2 regions of the Thermosynechococcus sp. JY1331 genome follow, and region 1 is predicted to be linked to the other one. Evidence: predicted binding sites of a transcription regulator. Region 1 holds the regulator's gene; the other holds the start of a gene.
What was found. The regulator HrcA, encoded in region 1, represses chaperone genes, less so after heat shock. The targets are predictions, from matches to a motif close to TTAGCACTCNNANNNTNNGAGTGCTAA.

Region 2: groES (co-chaperone GroES) is a predicted target of HrcA. The motif match lies at 990-1,016, and genes of this name have one in related genera.

Annotation. Positions count from the first base shown of each region.
Region 1 covers NZ_CP134180.1:242,178-246,271, forward strand. Annotated here, with positions in the region: gene RHJ31_RS01105 (recombinase family protein) at 1-386, shown strand, start outside; gene hrcA (heat-inducible transcriptional repressor HrcA) at 523-1,581, shown strand; gene carA (glutamine-hydrolyzing carbamoyl-phosphate synthase small subunit) at 1,675-2,823, shown strand; gene RHJ31_RS01120 (carbohydrate ABC transporter permease) at 2,820-3,698, shown strand; gene RHJ31_RS01125 (IMS domain-containing protein) at 3,691-4,094, opposite strand, start outside.
Region 2 covers NZ_CP134180.1:2,362,100-2,366,193, reverse strand. Annotated here, with positions in the region: gene RHJ31_RS11590 (carbohydrate ABC transporter permease) at 104-928, shown strand; gene groES (co-chaperone GroES) at 1,116-1,427, shown strand; gene groL (chaperonin GroEL) at 1,497-3,134, shown strand; gene uvrA (excinuclease ABC subunit UvrA) at 3,309-4,094, shown strand, end outside.

The DNA of each region.
Region 1 (4,094 bases):
GCCTGCCGCCCGCGATCGCCCAACTGTCGCTGCCGCCGCCACCGTTGACGGCTCAACTGCAAGCAATTGAAACCCAACTGCACCGCCTTGCCGAACTAGAAGCCCAAGGCCTCTTGGATCCCGAAACCGCTCAACTGCGCCGCTATAAACTGGCTGGGGAACGGGCACAAATTGAGGCACAGCAGGCCCAATTGCCCCCTAGTAATCTTTTGCAACTGGCGGTGACCCTTGGTCAGCCACAATTTTGGTACCAACTCTCGGCAGCAGAGCAACGGTTCTATCTACGGGAGTTTTTACATGCCATAGCGGTCACCAGCCGCCCGCCACAGCCTTGGTCGATTCATCTGCAATTTATTTGGGAATCCCCCATTGGCAGTACTGCTTAGCCATTTCTAGCTGAGTTTTTAGTCACAAAAGACCAATCGCCATAGCCGCAAGTTGCAACTCAGAATTGCTGAAATACAAAGGCTAGTTTATAGATAGATAAAAAACACAGATAACAAGTCACAGGTGTAAGGGGTTATGACGATTGAACTCAGCGATCGCCAAAAACAAATTCTTGGCGCCACGATTAACCATTACATTGCCACGGCAGAACCCGTCGGCTCAAAAGCGATCGCCACGGAATACAACCTCAACGTCAGCCCGGCCACGGTGCGCAATACGATGCTGCTCCTCGAAAAAAGTGGCCTGCTTTACCAACCCCACACCTCCGCAGGGCGGGTGCCCTCTGATTCTGGCTATCGCGTCTATGTGGATGAACTGATCCAGCCCATTCCCGATGTGGCTCGCAAAGCCGAGAGTCTCTTGAGTGAGCGGTTTATCTGGGGACAACAACGCCTTGAGGTGATCTTGCGGCAAGCGGCGCAGTTGCTCTCGGATCTCAGTGGTTACATTACCCTGATTACGCTCCCCAATCGTTTGGAGCGGCAGATTCGGGTGATTCAACTGGTCGCCTTGGATTCCCAGCAGGTGATGGTGATTCTTGTGCTCGATACCTACGAAACCCAGTCGGCACTGATCCAATTGGGGCAAGGGGAAGAGGATCCTGAGCTACGGGAGCGCACCCTCCAGGTACTGACTAACTTCCTCAATCATCAGTTGCAGGGGCGATCGCTGGTGGAACTCAGTGCCATTGACTGGCAAAAACTGGATTTGGAGTTTCAGACCTACAGTCAGCAGCTTCAGACCCTACTGCGGCAGTTGAGCGATCGCTACAGCCACCAAGGCACTTCCTTTGTCATCAGTGGTCTTGCCGATGTTCTGCAGCAGCCGGAGTTTTCCCAAGTGGAGCAGGTACAAATGCTACTGCATCTTCTCGAAGACCAACAGGATCAACTGGCTCCCTTGATCAGTAGCGATAGCCAAGCCCCCTCGCAGGTGCAAATCCGCATTGGCAGTGAAAATACCTTAGCGCCGATGCAGTCCTGTACACTGGTTTATTCCTGCTATTGCTATGGGGACTCCCCCGTGGGCAGTATTGGCATTCTAGGGCCGACGCGGATGCCCTATGCACGGATTATTCCCCTAGTGGCCACAGCGGCAGATTATCTAACCGAACAGGTGAGTCGCCGCAAGTAAGAAAATCAAAACATCCGAGAATTCTTGTGCAGTCAACGGCCGGCTTTATCATGCACAATAAACTATTGGGCTTTCCCAGTTGGAGATATTGAAATGCCGACACCCGCCTTGCTGGTTCTTGCCGATGGTTCAGTCTTTCGCGGTTTTTCCTTTGGGGCACCGGGAACAGCCATTGGCGAAGTGGTCTTTAATACCGGCATGACGGGTTATCAAGAGGTACTCACTGACCCAAGCTATTGTGGTCAAATCGTGACATTCACCTACCCTGAGTTGGGCAATACTGGAACCACGCCCGAAGACGATGAATCCGATCGCCCCCAAGTGCGCGGTGCGGTTGCTCGCCATATCTGTGACATTCCCAGTAACTGGCGATCGCAACAATCCTTACCTGATTACCTCAAAGCCCATCGCATTCCGGCCATTTACGGGATTGACACCCGCGCCCTCACCCGCAAAATTCGTACTGTCGGTGCCATGAATGGCGGCATCTCCACGGAAATCCTTGATCCCGTTGAACTGCTGCAAAAAGTCCTTGCCGCTCCCAGTATGCAGGGACAAAATCTAGCCAAGGTGGTGACCACCCGCACCCCCTATGAATGGACAGAACCGACGCCCCCGGCTTGGGAATTTCGTCCCCAAACAGCCACCGAAGAGCCACCCTTGACGGTTGTGGCCATTGACTTTGGCGTGAAGCGCAACATTCTCCGTCGCTTGGCTAGTTATGGTTGCCGTGTGATTGTTGTGCCGGCGGATACCCCAGCGGAAACGATTCTCAGCTATGACCCCGATGGCATTTTCCTCTCCAATGGCCCCGGCGACCCTGCGGCGGTTCAGGAAGGCATTGAAACCGCACGCAAATTACTGGCGGCTCAGCGTCCCATGTTTGGCATTTGTCTGGGGCATCAGTTGTTGGGACTTTCTTTGGGGGCGGAAACCTTCAAGCTGAAATTTGGTCACCGCGGGTTGAACCAGCCCGCTGGCCTGACCCGGCAAGTGGAAATTACCAGCCAAAACCACGGCTTTGCCATTACTGAAGAATCCCTTGCCCAAACCCCCGTTGAGATTACCCACTTTAACCTCAATGACAAAACCGTTGCCGGTCTGAAGCACCAAACATTGCCGATTTTCTCAGTGCAGTACCACCCTGAGGCCAGCCCCGGCCCCCACGATGCTGATTATCTCTTTGGCGACTTTGTGGCGCAAATGCGTGCCTATCGTCAACAACACCCCCGCAGCCAATGAAAGGGCGATCGCTCACCCCCTATCTCTTTCTTGCCCCTGCCTTGGGGCTACTCACACTGACGGTCTTTTGGCCAGCCCTACAGGCCTTTTTCCTGAGTTTCACCCGCTATGAGATGGATCTCCTGAGTCCGCCTGTGTGGGTGGGATGGGCCAACTTTGCGCAATTGTGGCGCGATGGTGTTTTCTGGAAAACCTTGGCCAATACTTTCCTCTATTTAGTGGTCGTGGTGCCGATTCTGGCGATCGCCCCCCTGCTGTTGGCGATTCTGGTCAATCAACCCCTGCGGGGCATCCACTGGTTTCGTGCTGCCTACTACAGCCCCGTGATTATCTCAATGGTGGTGGCGGGGATTGCTTGGCGCTGGCTCTATGCCCCCAATGGCCTCTTCAATCAACTGGTACAGGGTCTGCATCTGCGGGACACCCCGATTCCTTGGCTGACAAGTCCCCAACTCGCCCTCTTGAGTGTCATGGCCGTCACGATTTGGAAAGGCTTGGGCTACTACATGGTGATCTATCTGGCGGGACTTCAGGGGATTAGTGGTGAACTCTACGAAGCGGCAGCACTCGATGGCAGTGACGGCTGGCGACAGCATTGGGATATTACCCTACCGCTGATGCGTCCCTATATTCTTTTGGTGAGCATTATCTCAGCAATTTCTGCCACGAAGGTCTTTGAAGAGGTCTATGTCATGACCCAAGGGGGGCCGCTCAATAGCTCCAAGACCATTGTTTATTACATCTATGAGAATGCCTTTCAGCGCTTAGAGATCAACTACGCCTGTACGATGGGATTGGTCTTATTCCTATTTATCCTGTCGTTGTCTCTCTTGAATCTCAAGTTTGGCCGACAGGTGGAAATGCCCCTTAGCTAACCACTTGCATGCGTTGAATCAACCATTGATTGCCGCGACGGGTAAAGGTGTAAATGACGCGGTAGGGATCGCTATAGGAAATATCATTGCGTAGGGTTCCCTGTTCATAAAAACGGGCATCCTCATTGACTTCCGCCAATACATCCACGCGATCGCTGCCTCGGGGACGGACTTCCTTCACCTCTAGGTTCCGCAGGGTATAGACCCAATGGCTGCCCTCAGATTTTAAGCTCTGTGCCCGCGATCGCCAGCGGCTGAGTTCTGGCTCCGCCAAAATCGTTGCTAGTTTGTCCATCTCAAATGCCGTGCCAAGGGCTTGGGCTTTAATTTGCTGCCACCTGCGGAGGCGATCGCGTGCCATCTCCGGCGTTAAGGTGGTGGCTAAGGTCGTTGGTT
Region 2 (4,094 bases), 560 kb from region 1:
CAGTTAAAGCAGGGATGAGGGAGAATTGGACATGCAGCTCTCAAGAGGCTGGCTTTCCGAAGGGCGCAGGGTTTTGTTTGGGGAGCGGAAGGTTGTGGATGGGCTGAAACGGCTCTTGGGCAGGGGTCACTCCTTGGGGTTGACCCTAGTATTGACATTGGGGGCGTTGCTGGTTCTCAGCCCCCTACTGGTGGTGCTCTGTACGTCGGGCTGGCCACCGGGAACCCTACCTACCCAATTGTTGCCACCCCAAGGCTGGACATGGCAGAGCTATCAGGCAGCATGGCAGCAGGGACACTTTATCTTGGCCTTTGCCAACTCAACGTTTGTGGCTTTAGCGGTAACGGCGCTCCAGTTGGTGACCTCAGCCCTAGCGGGTTACGCCCTTGCGCGACTTTCGTTTCCGGGGCAACAGACGATTTTGCTGCTGATGCTGGCAACCCTAGTGATCCCATTTCAACTTTTGGTGATCCCAATTTTCCTCATCCTCAAGGCGGGTCATCTGATCAATACCTATGGCGCCTTGATCTTGCCGACGGCGGCCAATGGCTTTGGCGTCTTTTTGATGCGGCAGTTTTTTCTCACATTGCCCGTTGCCCTTGAGGAGGCAGCCCTCTTGGATGGGGCAAATCGCTGGCAAGTCCTCTGGCATATTCTCTTGCCCCTGAGCCGACCGGCCTTGGTCACACTCTTTATCTTTACCTTTATTGGGGAGTGGAATGACCTCTTTAAGCCCTTGGTCTTTACCACTAAGCCAGAACTGATCACAGTGCAGCTTTCCTTGGCCAGTTTTCAGGAGCAGTTCACCAATGATTGGCCGTTGATGATGGCGGCGGCGGTGATTGCCACTGTGCCGGTGATGATTTTGTTTATTTTGGGTCAGCGGCAACTGATTCGCGGCATTGCCACGACGGGACTAAAGAGCTAAAGTTCCGTTCGGAAAACCGTACTGCAACAGGAGTTGCGATCGCCAACCGTCTCTCGCTACATTAGCACTCGAAGGGTGAGAGTGCTAAACAACTGTAAGTGATGCTCTTGCCCCCCAGAAACTGCGCGATGAGCCGTGCAGTGAGTGCTATCAATCCATACTCTTACAATTGGGAGAACAGTACGCTATGGCAGCCGTATCTCTAAGCGTTTCAACTGTGAAGCCGTTGGGCGATCGCATTTTTGTCAAAGTCAGCGAAAGTGAAGAACGTACCGCAGGGGGCATCCTCCTGCCCGACAACGCCCGTGAAAAACCCCAAGTGGGCGAAGTGACCGCCGTCGGTCCTGGCAAACTCACTGAAGACGGCAAGCGTCAGCCCATGGATGTGAAAGTGGGGGACAAAGTGCTGTACTCCAAATATGCCGGTACTGAAGTGAAACTGGCGGGCGAAGACTACGTTCTCCTCTCGGAAAAAGACATCTTGGCCATTGTTGGCTAAGTCGCTGACACTCCTTACATTTCTGTGCGATTTTTCATCACTGTTGAACGATTGAGGTAGGAAACACCTATGGCGAAGCGCATTATCTACAACGAAAATGCTCGTCGTGCCCTCGAAAAAGGGATGGACATCTTGGCTGAATCCGTGGCCGTGACCCTTGGTCCTAAAGGACGGAACGTAGTTCTGGAGAAAAAATTTGGCGCCCCCCAAATTGTCAACGACGGGGTGACGATCGCCAAAGAAATTGAACTGGAAGATCACATTGAAAACACCGGTGTGGCGCTGATCCGCCAAGCCGCCTCGAAAACCAATGATGCTGCCGGTGACGGTACGACTACGGCAACGGTTCTTGCCCATGCCATGGTGAAAGAGGGGCTGCGCAACGTGGCTGCCGGTGCTAACCCCATTGCCCTGAAACGCGGGATTGACAAAGCCACCCACTTCCTTGTGGAAAAAATTGCTGAACATGCCCGTCCGGTGGAAGATTCCAAAGCTATTGCCCAAGTGGCAGCAATTTCCGCGGGCAACGATGAAGAAGTGGGTCGGATGATTGCCGATGCCATGGACAAGGTGGGCAAAGAAGGCGTGATCTCCCTCGAAGAAGGCAAATCCATGACCACCGAACTCGAGGTCACTGAGGGGATGCGCTTTGACAAGGGCTACATCTCCCCCTACTTTGCCACCGACACCGAGCGCATGGAAGCGGTGCTTGATGAACCCTTCGTGCTGATCACCGACAAGAAAATTACCTTAGTGCAAGATCTAGTGCCGATCCTCGAACAAGTGGCTCGCGCCGGTAAACCGCTGGTGATCATTGCTGAAGACATCGAGAAAGAAGCCTTGGCGACCCTCGTGGTCAACCGTCTGCGCGGTGTCTTGAATGTGGCTGCGGTGAAAGCTCCCGGCTTTGGCGATCGCCGTAAAGCAATGCTCGAAGATATTGCCGTCCTCACAGCGGGTCAAGTGATCACCGAAGATGCCGGTCTGAAGCTGGAAAATACCAAGCTGGATATGCTCGGTAAAGCTCGCCGCATCACCATCACCAAAGATCACACCACGATTGTGGCCGAAGGCAATGAAAAAGCCGTCAAAGCTCGCTGCGAGCAAATCCGTCGCCAAATCGAAGAAACCGACTCCAGCTATGACAAAGAAAAACTGCAGGAGCGGTTGGCCAAACTGGCCGGTGGCGTGGCAGTGATTAAAGTCGGTGCTGCCACTGAAACTGAAATGAAAGATCGCAAACTCCGTCTGGAAGATGCGATTAACGCCACCAAAGCCGCTGTTGAAGAGGGGATCGTTCCCGGTGGCGGTACCACCTTGGTGCACTTGGCACCTGAGTTGAGCAACTGGGCGGCTGAGCACCTGACGGGTGAAGAACTGATTGGTGCCAACATTGTTGAGCGTGCCCTTAGCGCTCCCCTGCGTCGCATCGCTGAAAACGCGGGTCAAAACGGTGCCATCATTGTCGAACGGGTCAAAGAAAAACCCTTCGATGTGGGTTATGATGCCGCCAAAGATGAATATGTCAACATGTTCGATGCTGGTATCGTTGACCCTGCCAAAGTCACCCGCTCGGCTCTGCAAAATGCGGCCTCTATTGCCGGTATGGTGCTGACCACCGAGTGCATCATCGTTGACAAACCCGAACCCAAGGACAACAATCCTGCGGGTGCCAGTGCCGGCATGGGCGGTGACTTCGACTACTAAGCCCAACCCGTCGGTGAATCCCTCAGACTCACTGGGTTCAGCGCAAGTAACCTAAGTCACACTCACAGCGGGGAAACCACACCCCGCTTTTTTATTGGATGGTGCCAAACGGGTCTGGCCGCGTTGCTATAATAACCCTCAATGTAACGTTTTTTAACATTCGCAGTTTGCAGCATGGGCGATCCAGTGCCTACGGGTGAAATTCGGGTTCGGGGTGCACGGCAGCATAATCTGAAAAACATTGACCTCGATCTGCCCCGCGATCGCCTGATTGTGATGACAGGGGTTTCTGGTTCCGGTAAGTCCTCTCTGGCCTTTGACACGATTTTTGCTGAAGGGCAACGCCGCTATGTGGAGTCCCTGAGTGCCTATGCACGGCAATTCCTCGGTCAGTTGGATAAGCCGGATGTGGATGCCATTGAGGGGCTGAGTCCAGCGATTTCCATTGATCAAAAGTCCACTTCCCACAATCCTCGCTCGACGGTGGGCACGGTGACGGAAATCTATGATTACCTGCGGCTGCTCTATGGCCGTGCGGGTGAACCCCATTGCCCCCATTGCGATCGCTCGATTCGCCCCCAAACCATTGATGAAATGGTGGATCAGGTGATGCAGTTGCCCCCTCAGACGCGCTTTCAAGTTCTAGCTCCTATTGTCAAGGGGAAAAAGGGCACGCATAAAAAACTGCTGTCGAGTCTTGCTAGTGAAGGCTTTGTGCGGGTTCGCATTAATGGCGAGGTGCGCGACCTCAGTGATGCCATTGAACTGGATAAAAACCATGCCCACACGATTGAAATTGTTGTCGATCGCCTTGTGCTGAAGCCGGGGATTGAGGAACGCTTAGCGGACTCGCTGCGAACGGCGTTGCACCATGCCAATGGTACGGCAATGGTCAGTGTGGTACCCCGCGAGGGTGAGGCTGAGGGTCAAACGCTCCTATTTTCCGAAAATTTTGCCTGT